2 regions of the Klebsiella oxytoca genome follow, and region 1 is predicted to be linked to the other one. Evidence: predicted binding sites of a transcription regulator. Region 1 holds the regulator's gene; the other holds the start of a gene.
What was found. Region 1 encodes CRP, which controls carbon source genes, mostly activating them, when cyclic AMP is high. Its sites were predicted from a motif close to ATGTGANNNNNNTCACAT; they were not measured.
Positions count from the first base shown of each region.

Region 2: the regulator CRP is predicted to act here: its motif matches at 2,920-2,937, upstream of epd (erythrose-4-phosphate dehydrogenase).

Region 1 covers NZ_CP046115.1:4,963,785-4,969,801, reverse strand. The annotation lists gene argD (bifunctional acetylornithine/succinyldiaminopimelate transaminase) at 1-865, shown strand, start outside; gene GJ746_RS23310 (YccS/YhfK family putative transporter) at 855-2,933, opposite strand; gene crp (cAMP-activated global transcriptional regulator CRP) at 2,985-3,617, opposite strand; gene GJ746_RS23300 (OsmC family protein) at 3,922-4,326, shown strand; gene GJ746_RS23295 (phosphoribulokinase) at 4,373-5,242, opposite strand; gene GJ746_RS23290 (YheU family protein) at 5,278-5,496, opposite strand; gene GJ746_RS23285 (hydrolase) at 5,493-6,017, opposite strand, start outside.
Region 2 covers NZ_CP046115.1:4,588,478-4,594,494, reverse strand. The annotation lists gene GJ746_RS21365 (M48 family metallopeptidase) at 1-361, opposite strand, end outside; gene tkt (transketolase) at 640-2,631, shown strand; gene epd (erythrose-4-phosphate dehydrogenase) at 3,131-4,150, shown strand; gene pgk (phosphoglycerate kinase) at 4,202-5,365, shown strand; gene fbaA (class II fructose-bisphosphate aldolase) at 5,476-6,017, shown strand, end outside.

The DNA.
Region 1 (6,017 bases):
GCGCCATTACACCGTGACGCGCCATAGCCCTTACAAAACCAAAATCATCGCCTTCCATAACGGATTCCACGGTCGGTCGCTGTTTACCGTCTCCGTCGGCGGCCAGCCCAAATATTCTGATGGTTTCGGGCCGAAACCGGCCGATATCGTTCACGTACCGTTTAACGATTTACACGCGGTGAAAGCGGTGATGGACGATCATACCTGCGCGGTGGTGGTTGAACCGATTCAGGGAGAAGGCGGTGTGACCGCGGCGACCCCGGAATTCCTGAAGGGTCTGCGCGAACTCTGCGACCAGCACCAGGCATTACTGGTGTTTGATGAAGTTCAGAGCGGTATGGGACGCACTGGTTCACTTTTTGCGTACATGCAATACGGCGTGACGCCGGATATTCTGACCAGCGCTAAGGCGCTTGGCGGCGGCTTTCCTATCAGCGCAATGCTGACCACCCATGAAATCGCCAGTGCTTTCCACGCCGGATCTCATGGTTCGACCTACGGCGGTAATCCGCTGGCCTGCGCGATCGGTGGGGTAGCGTTCGATCTGATTAACACTCCGGAAGTGCTGGATGGCGTCACGGCGAAGCGCGAACTGTTTGTTCAGCACCTTCAGCAGATTGACGCGCGGTTCGATCTGTTCAGCGATATTCGTGGAATGGGCCTGCTTATCGGCGCCGAACTGAAGCCGCAGTACCATGGGCGGGCGCGTGATTTCCTGTATGCGGCTGCGGAAGCGGGCGTGATGGTCCTCAATGCGGGGCCGGATGTGATGCGTTTTGTGCCTTCTCTGGTAATTGATGACAGCGATATTGCTGAAGGTATGGCGCGCTTTGCCCGGGCGGTTGAAAGCGTGCTTAGCGCTTAGTCGCGCGTAGCCAGATACCATGATGTGGACGCTGACGCCATGCCACCGATGAAATGGTGTGCATGGTGTTCAGGTGTCCGAGGATGCGCTGCAAATGCTGCTCCATTGTGCTGAGCGGGCCGCGAGGAACCTCGGCATCCTGCGCTTCCATAATATTCACATCTCCTGCGCTGCCCGGCCCGTCGGTATCCAGCCGCTGCTGACAGCGCTGTAGCGCAATTTCGCAGGACTCCAGATAACGCTGCGCCAGAGCCGGCGTCAGCATATTGTGCTCACGCGCCAGAGTAGTCATGGCATTGATATGCTCGACAATAAACTGGCTATGCGTCACCCACAGCTTCATATCTTCCAGATAGTGCGAGTTAAAGCCGGGCTCCTGCATCGCCTGATTCAGCGAGTTGAACAGCGCGTTGTGCGCCTGATTGACGAGCATTCGCTGATAGGCCAGCGCCGGTGCCTGATGGTCGTCGCTAAGAATAAGCCTGATGGCCTCCTGATCGGCTTCCAGCGCATCGTGAGCATTTTTGCGCAGCAGGCCGCTTTGCCACTGCGGCCATAGCCAGACCATTCCACCGAAGGCGATCAAACAACCAATCAGGGTATCAATCAGTCTGGCGATGATGAACTGCTCGCCGTTCAGGGTGAGCAACTGCAGGGTATAAACCGCGGTGACCGTAAATCCGACCATTGCCCAGCCGTAATGTTTGCGAATAATCAGATAGCTTAACAGCGTAATGAACAGCATCGCGGTCAGCGTATAGCCTTCAGGGACGTGAAAGTGCAGCGTCAGTCCGGCTATTAACAATCCAGCTATCGTCCCGGCAGCCCGGTGGACAATGCGTACCCGCGTCGCGCCGTAGCCGTTTTGCGTCACGAATAGCACCGTCATCAGGATCCAGTAGGGTTTTGGCAGGTGCAGCGCGCTGCCCATCAGGCTGGCTGCGCTCAACATAACGCTGATCCGAGCGGCGTTACGTAACGCCGGTGATTTAAACGACAGATAGTTTTTCAACGCCGGCAGCAGCGGCAGACGGCGGGTTTTATCCGCCATCAGATTCCGCGCGTAAAGCGGGCGCTGGGTGCGCAGAACCCGGGCAATACGGCTGAAGTGCCAGGCGCAAAACTGCCCGACAGGATTATCCGGATGCTGCGAAGCGATTTTTTCCAGCGCACCGATCTGCTTATCCATCTGAAAGCGCCGAGGATAGCGATGGTAGAGCAGATCGTCCGCCAGTTCCCGCAGGCGGGCGGCAACGGTTTGTGCGCTCCAGCGGATCACCGCTTCAGCGTGGCTGCGTTCCACCAGCTTCTGTACCTCTTCCGGCTGATGAAGGCTGACGGAAATATGCTCCTGCAGGTCCAGCCCGACCTGGAAAGCGCGCAGCAGGCGTTTGTGATCGCTGCGCTGATTGGCCGCCAGCATATGCATCTGCTGATAGCACTGGGTAATCAGATCCACCACCTTTTGTTGGCGATTAAGCAGCGGGGGCAGAGATGTGGTGGGGTCCGTATGCTGGGTAAGCAGACTGTATTTAGCCTCGCAGTAGTTGGCTAATTCCCGGTAAAGCAGGCTCAGGGACTCGCGCAGCGGCTGTTCGCGCCATAGCCAAAACCAGAACCAGTTAAAAACGCCATACCACAGGGTGCCGAGGGCATAGATCAGCAGCGGCTCCCAGACCGGCATATTGCCTGCGAGACTCAGAGTAAAGATAGCCGCGATAAGCGAGGCTGGCAGCAGCCTGGCATGCAGCGGGCTGATTTCGGCAGTGACGCCGAGGATAAGCGCGAGGCCCGTGAGAATAATCGGCAGCGGGATTTCACGCAGCAGGAGGAGCTGGACAATCAGGCTACAGCCAGCAAACAGGCAGCCGCCGATAATCAGACGTTTGAAGAAACGTTTATGCGGCGTATCCAGCCCGGCAATGTTGCAGCAGGCGGGAACAAGAGAAAACAGAAGCCCCTGCTGTAAATGGCCAAACAGAAGACCAATGGCGACCGGCAGACACAACACCAGCGTTTGCCGCAGTGCATAGTTGACTTCAGGGTGGTAAATCAGCCTGCGCCACATGGGGAGAAAACAAAAACGGCGTATTGTCTGGCAATACGCCGTTTTACCGACTTAACGGGTACCGTAGACGACGATAGTTTTACCGTGCGCGGAGATCAGGTTTTGATCTTCCAGCATTTTCAGAATACGACCCACGGTCTCGCGAGAGCATCCGACGATCTGACCGATTTCCTGACGAGTAATTTTAATTTGCATACCGTCCGGGTGGGTCATCGCATCCGGCTGTTTTGCCAGATTCAGCAGCGTCTGAGCGATACGACCGGTAACGTCGAGGAAGGCAAGGTTGCCCACTTTCTCAGATGTAACCTGCAGACGGCGTGCCATTTGCGAAGATAGACGCATCAGGATATCCGGGTTTACCTGGATCAGCTGACGGAATTTTTTGTAGGAGATCTCGGCCACTTCACATGCGGTTTTCGCACGTACCCAGGCGCTACGCTCCTGACCTTCTTCAAACAGGCCTAATTCACCGATGAAATCGCCCTGGTTGAGGTAAGAGAGGATCATCTCTTTACCTTCTTCATCCTTGATGAGTACAGCCACGGAGCCTTTAACGATGTAGTACAACGTTTCTGCTTTCTCACCCTGGTGGATCAGCGTGCTCTTTGATGGGTACTTATGAATGTGGCAATGAGACAAGAACCATTCAAGGGTAGGGTCTGTTTGCGGTTTGCCAAGCACCATGCGCGGTTATCCTCTGTTATAAGCTATCTCCGGGTGCCGACACAACACGGCATCCGGGCATGCAATCGTATTGAATCCCTGTACCTGGGAATCCGGCTGAAAGTTTTCTGCAGCCTGTAATGTGAACTCCTCTGCATACATGCAGTACATCAATGTATTACTGTAGCATCAAGACTGTTTTAGCATAGCTTTCGCTGCATGTCTCCTGGTGTCTCGCTTCAGCATGACCCAGGTCGCCTTCCGTTGCGAGAAATGTTATGTGCGCGTAATCTGTCAGGAAAATTACAGACCTGGAGTTAAATTTATGCAAGCGCGAGTGAAGTGGGTTGAAGGGTTAACCTTCATCGGTGAGTCGGCTTCCGGTCACCAGATTCTGATGGACGGCAATTCCGGGGATAAAGCGCCGAGCCCAATGGAAATGGTGCTAATGGCGGCGGGCGGATGCAGCGCGATTGATGTCGTGTCCATTTTGCAGAAGGGTCGGCATAACGTTACCAACTGCGAAGTTAAGCTGACTTCTGAGCGTCGCGAAGAAGCGCCGCGTCTGTTTACCCATATCAACCTGCATTTTATTGTGACCGGTAAAGAGCTGAAAGATGCAGCCGTTTCCCGCGCTGTCGACCTGTCGGCGGAAAAATATTGCTCGGTGGCGCTGATGCTGGAGAAAGCGGTAAACATTACCCACTCTTATGAAGTCATCGAAGGGTAAAGCGACCGGACCCCGGCAGTGCAATCGTGCTGCCGGGATTGGCTTCTTAGCTAATTTTTCTGCCTTCCATCAGCCGTTCGACCAGCGGCGCCATAATAAGCTCCATCGCCAGTCCCATTTTTCCGCCCGGAACCACCAGCGTATTCATATGTGAGATAAATGAACCCTGCAGCATCGCCAGCAGCCAGGGGAAATCGATATTTTTCAGATTCCGAAAGTGAATGACGACAAAGCTTTCATCCAGCGAAGGGATGGCTTTAGCCGCAAACGGGTTGGACGTATCCACCGTCGGTACACGCTGGAAGTTGAGATGGGTGCGCGAAAACTGCGGGGTGATAAAGTTGATGTAATCTTCCATTGAGCGGACGACGGAATCCATCACCGCCTCACGAGAGTGCCCGCGTTCGCTGGTGTCGCGGATAAGCTTCTGGATCCACTCAAGATTGACGATCGGCACCACGCCGACCAGCAGGTCAACATGGTTAGCGACATTATGCTGAGGCGTAACCACGCCGCCGTGCAGCCCTTCATAAAACAGAACGTCAGTTGGTTCGGGCAGCGGCTGCCAGGGCGTGAAGGTTCCTGGAACCTGATTCCACGGCACGGCTTCATCATAGGTATGTAAATACTTGCGCGACTGACCTTTGCCGCTGAGCCCATATTCCGCAAAGGTCTGTTCCAGCAGGCCGAAGTCGTTGGCCTCGGGGCCAAAGTAGCTGATATGTTTACCCTGATCGCGTGTTTTACGGATCGCCATGTCCATTTCCGGACGGGTGTAGCGGTGAAAGCTATCGCCTTCTACTTCGGCGGCATGCAGATTTAGCTGGGCGAAAATTTTGCGAAAGGCAAGGCTGGTGGTCGTGGTTCCCGCGCCGCTGGAGCCCGTGACGGCAATCACCGGATGTTTGGCAGACATAACTACTCCCAGGATAAACGATAGTGTGTGCCGCCTTAGCCGTGAAACTGCTTGCGGGGCATGATGTTGACCGTCTCGTGCAGCTCTGACCACACCAGCACGGCTTCTCCGCTTTTCAACTGTTGTTTAACATCGGAGACTTTATCAGTCAGCGAACGTTCATGTTCACCATAATCGGTGCCTTCACGTAATACAAAACTTTCGATCAGATTGTCCAGCGTTTCGGGATCGAGATCTTGCCAGGGAATGATCATATTTTCGCTCCTAACCAACGGGTTAGCCAATCCGGGATGCGCTTTTCAAGCCACATTTCCGGCTTACGCAGCGTGCCGCCGACGAAACCAACGTGCCCACCGTGCTCCGTGAGCTGATATTCAACGTTCGCCGGCAGCTGCTCTTGCGGAGGAATTGAGTGGTGATCCATAAAAGGATCGTCCTTCGCGTGAATAATCAGCGTTGGCTTAGTGATATCGCTTAATCGCGGCATGGCGCTGCACTGGCGATAATAGTCCAGCGCATCGGCAAAACCGTGGATCCTGGCGGTGATGCTGTCGTCAAATTCGCGGATACGGCGCATGCTTTTTAGCTGACGTAAATCGACAGGCAGAGAGCCGGGATAGGCTTTGAGTTTACGTGCGGCGTTAGCTTTCAGCAGGTTGAGCAAGTAGCGCTGATAAACGCGGGAGAAACCTTTGTCCATATGCGAGCTGCAGGCTTCCAGCATAAACGGAGCCGAGACGATAACCGCGGCATCGACGGGAATATCATCGCCTTC
Region 2 (6,017 bases), 380 kb from region 1:
CATTCATGAGATCCATCAAGCCGCTGTAAACGCGGATGCAGCCGTTCGCCATGGCGAAGGCGTTAACGTCTTTGGTCTGATATACCTTGTAGTTCACCGGCTGACCGTTGATGTTGTCCCCCAGCGCGGCGGCGATTTTACTCAGTCGTTTACTGTATTCACTGCTGGCTGGCGCAATAGTGGCTTTCGCATCCATCTCCTGACAGGCTTTATCACTTAACGCTTTGACCTGCTCGTCGCTGAGCGAGTAAGCCTGGAAAGCTTCCGCGCCGGAGCTCAACAGGCCGTTGGAGTCCATGTTCTGGCATCCGGTAAGCGTTGCTGCGATCCCAAGGGCAAGAATAGCTGAGCGAATTTTCATTTTTTATCTTCCACACTCTTATGGTTCTTTATCCGAAAAAACGGCGATAGCTGCCTGCCGTATCCTGTGCAAATTATAAATACTATATGAGAATGCGGGCGAGAGGATTACGCCGTAGCACAACGTGTTCCAGAGATTTCTTAAATGGTAAAAGGATGCTCCATGTACATGCTTTGCCGCTTAGGTTACATTGTTCACACTTTTTTCCGGCGTAGCCCAAAACGCGCTGTCGTCAAGTCGTTGCGGGCATGGCCTTCATTATCCGATCTGGAGTCAAAATGTCCTCACGTAAAGAGCTTGCTAACGCTATTCGTGCGCTGAGCATGGACGCAGTACAGAAAGCCAAATCCGGTCACCCGGGTGCCCCGATGGGTATGGCTGACATTGCCGAAGTCCTGTGGCGTGATTTCCTGAATCATAACCCGCAGAACCCGTCCTGGGCCGACCGTGACCGCTTCGTGCTGTCCAACGGCCACGGCTCAATGCTGATTTACAGCCTGCTGCACCTCACCGGTTATGATCTGCCGATTGAAGAACTGAAAAACTTCCGTCAGCTGCACTCCAGAACGCCGGGTCACCCGGAAGTTGGCTATACCGCTGGTGTTGAAACCACCACCGGGCCGCTGGGTCAGGGTATTGCGAATGCGGTCGGTATGGCGATTGCGGAGAAAACTCTGGCGGCGCAGTTCAACCGTCCGGGCCACGACATTGTTGACCACTTCACTTACGCGTTCATGGGCGACGGCTGCATGATGGAAGGTATCTCTCACGAGGTATGTTCCCTGGCCGGTACTCTGAAGCTGGGTAAACTGGTGGCGTTCTATGACGACAACGGCATCTCCATCGACGGCCACGTTGAAGGCTGGTTCACCGATGACACCGCGAAGCGTTTCGAAGCCTACGGCTGGCACGTGGTGCGCGGCGTTGATGGTCACGACGCTGACTCAATTAAACGCGCGGTAGAAGAAGCGCGCTCCGTTACCGACAAACCGTCCCTGCTGATGTGCAAAACCATCATCGGTTTCGGTTCGCCAAATAAAGCCGGTACCCACGACTCCCACGGCGCGCCGCTGGGCGACGCAGAAATCGCGCTGACCCGCGAAGCGCTCGGCTGGAAATACCCGGCGTTTGAAATCCCGTCTGAAATTTATGCCCAGTGGGATGCGAAAGAAGCTGGTCAGGCGAAAGAATCTGCGTGGAACGACAAGTTTGCAGCCTACGCGAAAGCCTTCCCGCAGGAAGCCGCAGAGTTTACCCGCCGTATGAAAGGCGATATGCCGGCTGACTTCGACGCGAAAGCGAACGAATTCATCGCTAAGCTGCAGGCTAACCCGGCGAAAATCGCCAGCCGTAAGGCTTCTCAGAACGCTATTGAAGCCTTTGGCCCGCTGCTGCCAGAATTCCTCGGCGGCTCCGCTGACCTGGCTCCGTCTAACCTGACCCTGTGGTCCGGTTCTAAAGCCATCAACGAAGACACCGCTGGTAACTACATCCATTATGGCGTGCGTGAATTCGGTATGACCGCCATTGCCAACGGTATTTCACTGCACGGTGGTTTCCTGCCGTACACCTCTACCTTCCTGATGTTCGTCGAATACGCGCGTAATGCGGTACGTATGGCAGCGCTGATGAAACAGCGCCAGGTGATGGTCTATACCCACGACTCCATCGGCCTGGGCGAAGACGGCCCGACTCACCAGCCGGTTGAGCAGGTGGCTTCCCTGCGCGTGACGCCAAACATGAGCACATGGCGCCCGTGCGACCAGGTTGAATCCGCCATTGCGTGGAAATATGGCGTTGAACGTCATGACGGCCCGACCGCGCTGATTCTGTCCCGTCAGAACCTGGCGCAGCAGGAGCGTACCGAAGAGCAGCTGGCGAACGTTGCCCGCGGCGGCTACGTGCTGAAAGATTGCGCTGGCCAGCCGGAGCTGATCTTTATCGCCACCGGTTCCGAAGTTGAGCTGGCGGTTGCCGCGTGGGAAAAACTGACTGCCGAAGGCGTGAAGGCGCGCGTGGTTTCCATGCCGTCCACCGACGCGTTCGACAAGCAGGATGCCGCCTACCGTGAAGCCGTACTGCCGAAAGCCGTTTCTGCCCGCGTGGCGGTTGAAGCGGGTATCGCTGACTACTGGTTCAAATACGTGGGCCTGAACGGCGCCATCGTCGGCATGACCACCTTCGGTGAGTCCGCGCCGGCTGAGCAGCTGTTTGAAGAGTTCGGTTTCACCGTGGATAACGTGGTCGCCAAAGCGAAAGCGCTGCTGTAATTATTGTCACAGCGTAAAAACGGGTCGCTCAGGCGGCCCGTTTCTTTTTCAGGGCATACAAAGCAGCCTGTTGTGGCCAGCCATCCGGCAACCAAAGCGACCGGCGTGAAAGCTGCGCCAGCGGATCCGTCAACGACTCCTACCGAAGATGTGCCAGTAAACAGACCAGCATGTAGGGTGTACCGCTCCTGATTCAAAAGGGATATTCGCAGCCCTGACAGCGGGGCGCTAGCAGGCTTATTCGTAATTCTGCAATATGGAATAAATTCTGCGGCAGACCTGGTGAAAGTGTGATGTAAGTCAGATAAATGGTTTCTTCAGCTGGACAATCATTCCTTTTATTCCTCGTTTCGCTTATTCTAGCTGAAGCGTTTCAGTCGTCTAAATGTTCGACAATTAATCAATCAGTCGCAGTTTGCGACAGGTGAGGTTTCCCTTAGAGCGTTGCTGCATTACTCTGTCAGCCACCTCATATCATGGATAGCCTTGCAGGAGACCTATGACCATACGCATTGCGATTAATGGCTTCGGTCGCATCGGGCGTAACGTGGTTCGTGCTTTGTATGAATCCGGGCGTCGTGCGGAAATCACCGTGGTGGCAATCAATGAACTGGCGGATGCAGCCGGCATCGCGCATTTATTGAAATATGACACCAGCCATGGGCGCTTTGCCTGGGATGTGCGCCAGGAGAGAGAGCAGCTGTTTGTTGGCGATGATGCCATTCGTCTGCTGCATGAACCTACCCTGAAGGCGCTGCCCTGGCGGGAACTGGCGGTTGATGTGGTACTAGACTGCACCGGCGTTTACGGCAGCCGCGAGCATGGTGAAGCACACCTTGAGGCTGGCGCTAAGAAAGTGCTCTTTTCACATCCTGGCGGTAACGATCTCGACGCGACGATCGTTTTTGGCGTAAACCACGATGAGCTACGAACCGAACATCGTATTGTCTCCAACGCCTCCTGCACTACCAACTGCATTATTCCGGTCATTAAGCTGTTAGATGATGCCTACGGAATAGAGTCAGGGACGGTAACGACGATCCACTCATCAATGAACGATCAGCAGGTCATCGATTCCTGGCATCCGGACTTACGCCGGACGCGAGCGGCCAGTCAGTCGATCATCCCGGTTGATACTAAGCTTGCTGCGGGGATCACGCGTATTTTCCCTCAGTTTAACGATCGTTTTGAAGCGATTGCGGTCCGCGTACCGACGATTAATGTGACGGCAATCGACCTTAGCGTGACGGTGAAAAAACCAGTAAAAGCGAATGAAGTCAACCAGTTGCTGCAAAAAGCAGCACAGGGTGCATTTCATGGTATAGTTGACTATACGGAATTACCGTTAGTCTCGATAGATTTTAACCACGATCCGCACAGCGCCATCGTTGATGGCACACAAACGCGGGTGAGTGGTGCGCATTTGATCAAAACGCTGGTCTGGTGCGATAACGAATGGGGCTTTGCTAACCGAATGCTCGACACGACGTTAGCGATGGCCGCACAAGGTTTCAGGTAAGGCGCCTGGGCGCCTGCAAAACTTTATCAAGAATCAACGAGAGGATTCACCATGTCTGTAATTAAGATGACCGATCTGGATCTGGCTGGTAAACGCGTTTTTATCCGTGCGGATCTGAACGTACCGGTTAAAGACGGGAAAGTAACCAGCGACGCGCGTATCCGTGCTTCTCTGCCGACCATCGAACTGGCCCTGAAACAGGGTGCGAAAGTGATGGTAACTTCCCACCTGGGTCGTCCTACCGAAGGCGAGTACAACGAAGAATTCTCTCTGCTGCCGGTTGTTAACTACCTGAAAGACAAACTGTCCAGCCCGGTACGTCTGGTTAAAGATTATCTGGACGGCGTTGAAGTGGCTGCCGGTGAACTGGTGGTTCTGGAAAACGTTCGCTTCAACAAAGGCGAGAAGAAAGACGACGAAGCGCTGTCTAAGAAATACGCTGCGCTGTGCGACGTATTTGTGATGGACGCATTCGGTACTGCGCACCGCGCGCAGGCTTCTACTCACGGTATCGGTAAATTCGCTGACGTTGCTTGCGCAGGCCCGCTGCTGGCCGCCGAGCTGGACGCGCTGGGTAAAGCGCTGAAAGAACCGGCTCGTCCGATGGTTGCTATCGTTGGTGGTTCTAAAGTGTCCACCAAACTGACCGTACTGGATTCCCTGTCTAAAATCGCTGACCAGCTGATTGTCGGCGGCGGTATCGCTAACACCTTCGTTGCCGCTCAGGGCCACAACGTAGGTAAATCCCTGTACGAAGCGGATCTGGTTGACGAAGCCAAACGCCTGCTGACTACCTGCGATATCCCGGTTCCGACTGACGTGCGTGTGGCTACCGAGTTCTCTGAAACCGCAACCGCCACCCTGAAATCTGTTAACGACATCAAAGATGACGAGCAGATTCTGGACCTCGGCGACGTTTCCGCACAGAAACTGGCTGATATCCTGAAAAACGCCAAAACTATCCTGTGGAACGGCCCGGTTGGCGTATTCGAGTTCCCGAACTTCCGTAAAGGGACTGAAATCGTCGCGAATGCTATCGCAGACAGCGAAGGTTTCTCTATCGCCGGCGGCGGTGACACCCTGGCAGCGATTGACCTGTTTGGCATCGCTGACAAAATCTCCTACATCTCCACTGGCGGCGGCGCATTCCTCGAATTCGTGGAAGGCAAAGTTCTGCCGGCAGTAGCCATGCTCGAAGAGCGCGCTAAGAAGTAATTTAGTTCAGGCGGGGAAACCCGCCTGTTTTTCAGCGCGCTAACGTACAATTTTGTACAGCTCGCGAACCTTCTTCAACGGTCGAAGATACAGATACAGGACTACGTAACATGTCTAAAATTTTTGATTTCGTAAAACCGGGCGTCATCACTGGCGACGACGTTCAGAAAGTGTTCCAGGTAGCTAAAGAAAACAACTTTGCTCTGCCGGCGGTAAACTGCGTGGGCACCGATTCCATTAACGCCGTTCTGGAAGCAGCTGCAAAAGTTCGCTCTCCGGTTATCGTTCAGTTCTCTAACGGCGGCGCTGCGTTTATCGCGGGCAAAGGCGTGAAAACTGACGTTCCTCAGGGCGCTGCAATTCTCGGTGCTATCTCCGGCGCACATCACGTTCACCAGATGGCTGAACACTACGGCGTGCCGGTTATCCTGCATACCGACCACTGCGCGAAGAAACTGCTGCCGTGGATCGACGGCCTGCTGGACGCGGGTGAAAAACACTTCGCTGCTACCGGCAAACCGCTGTTCTCTTCTCACATGATTGACCTGTCTGAAGAGTCCCTGCACGAAAACATCGAGATCTGTTCTAAGTACCTGGCTCGTATGGCCAAAATGGACATGACTCTGGAAATCGAACTGGGCTGCACCGGCGG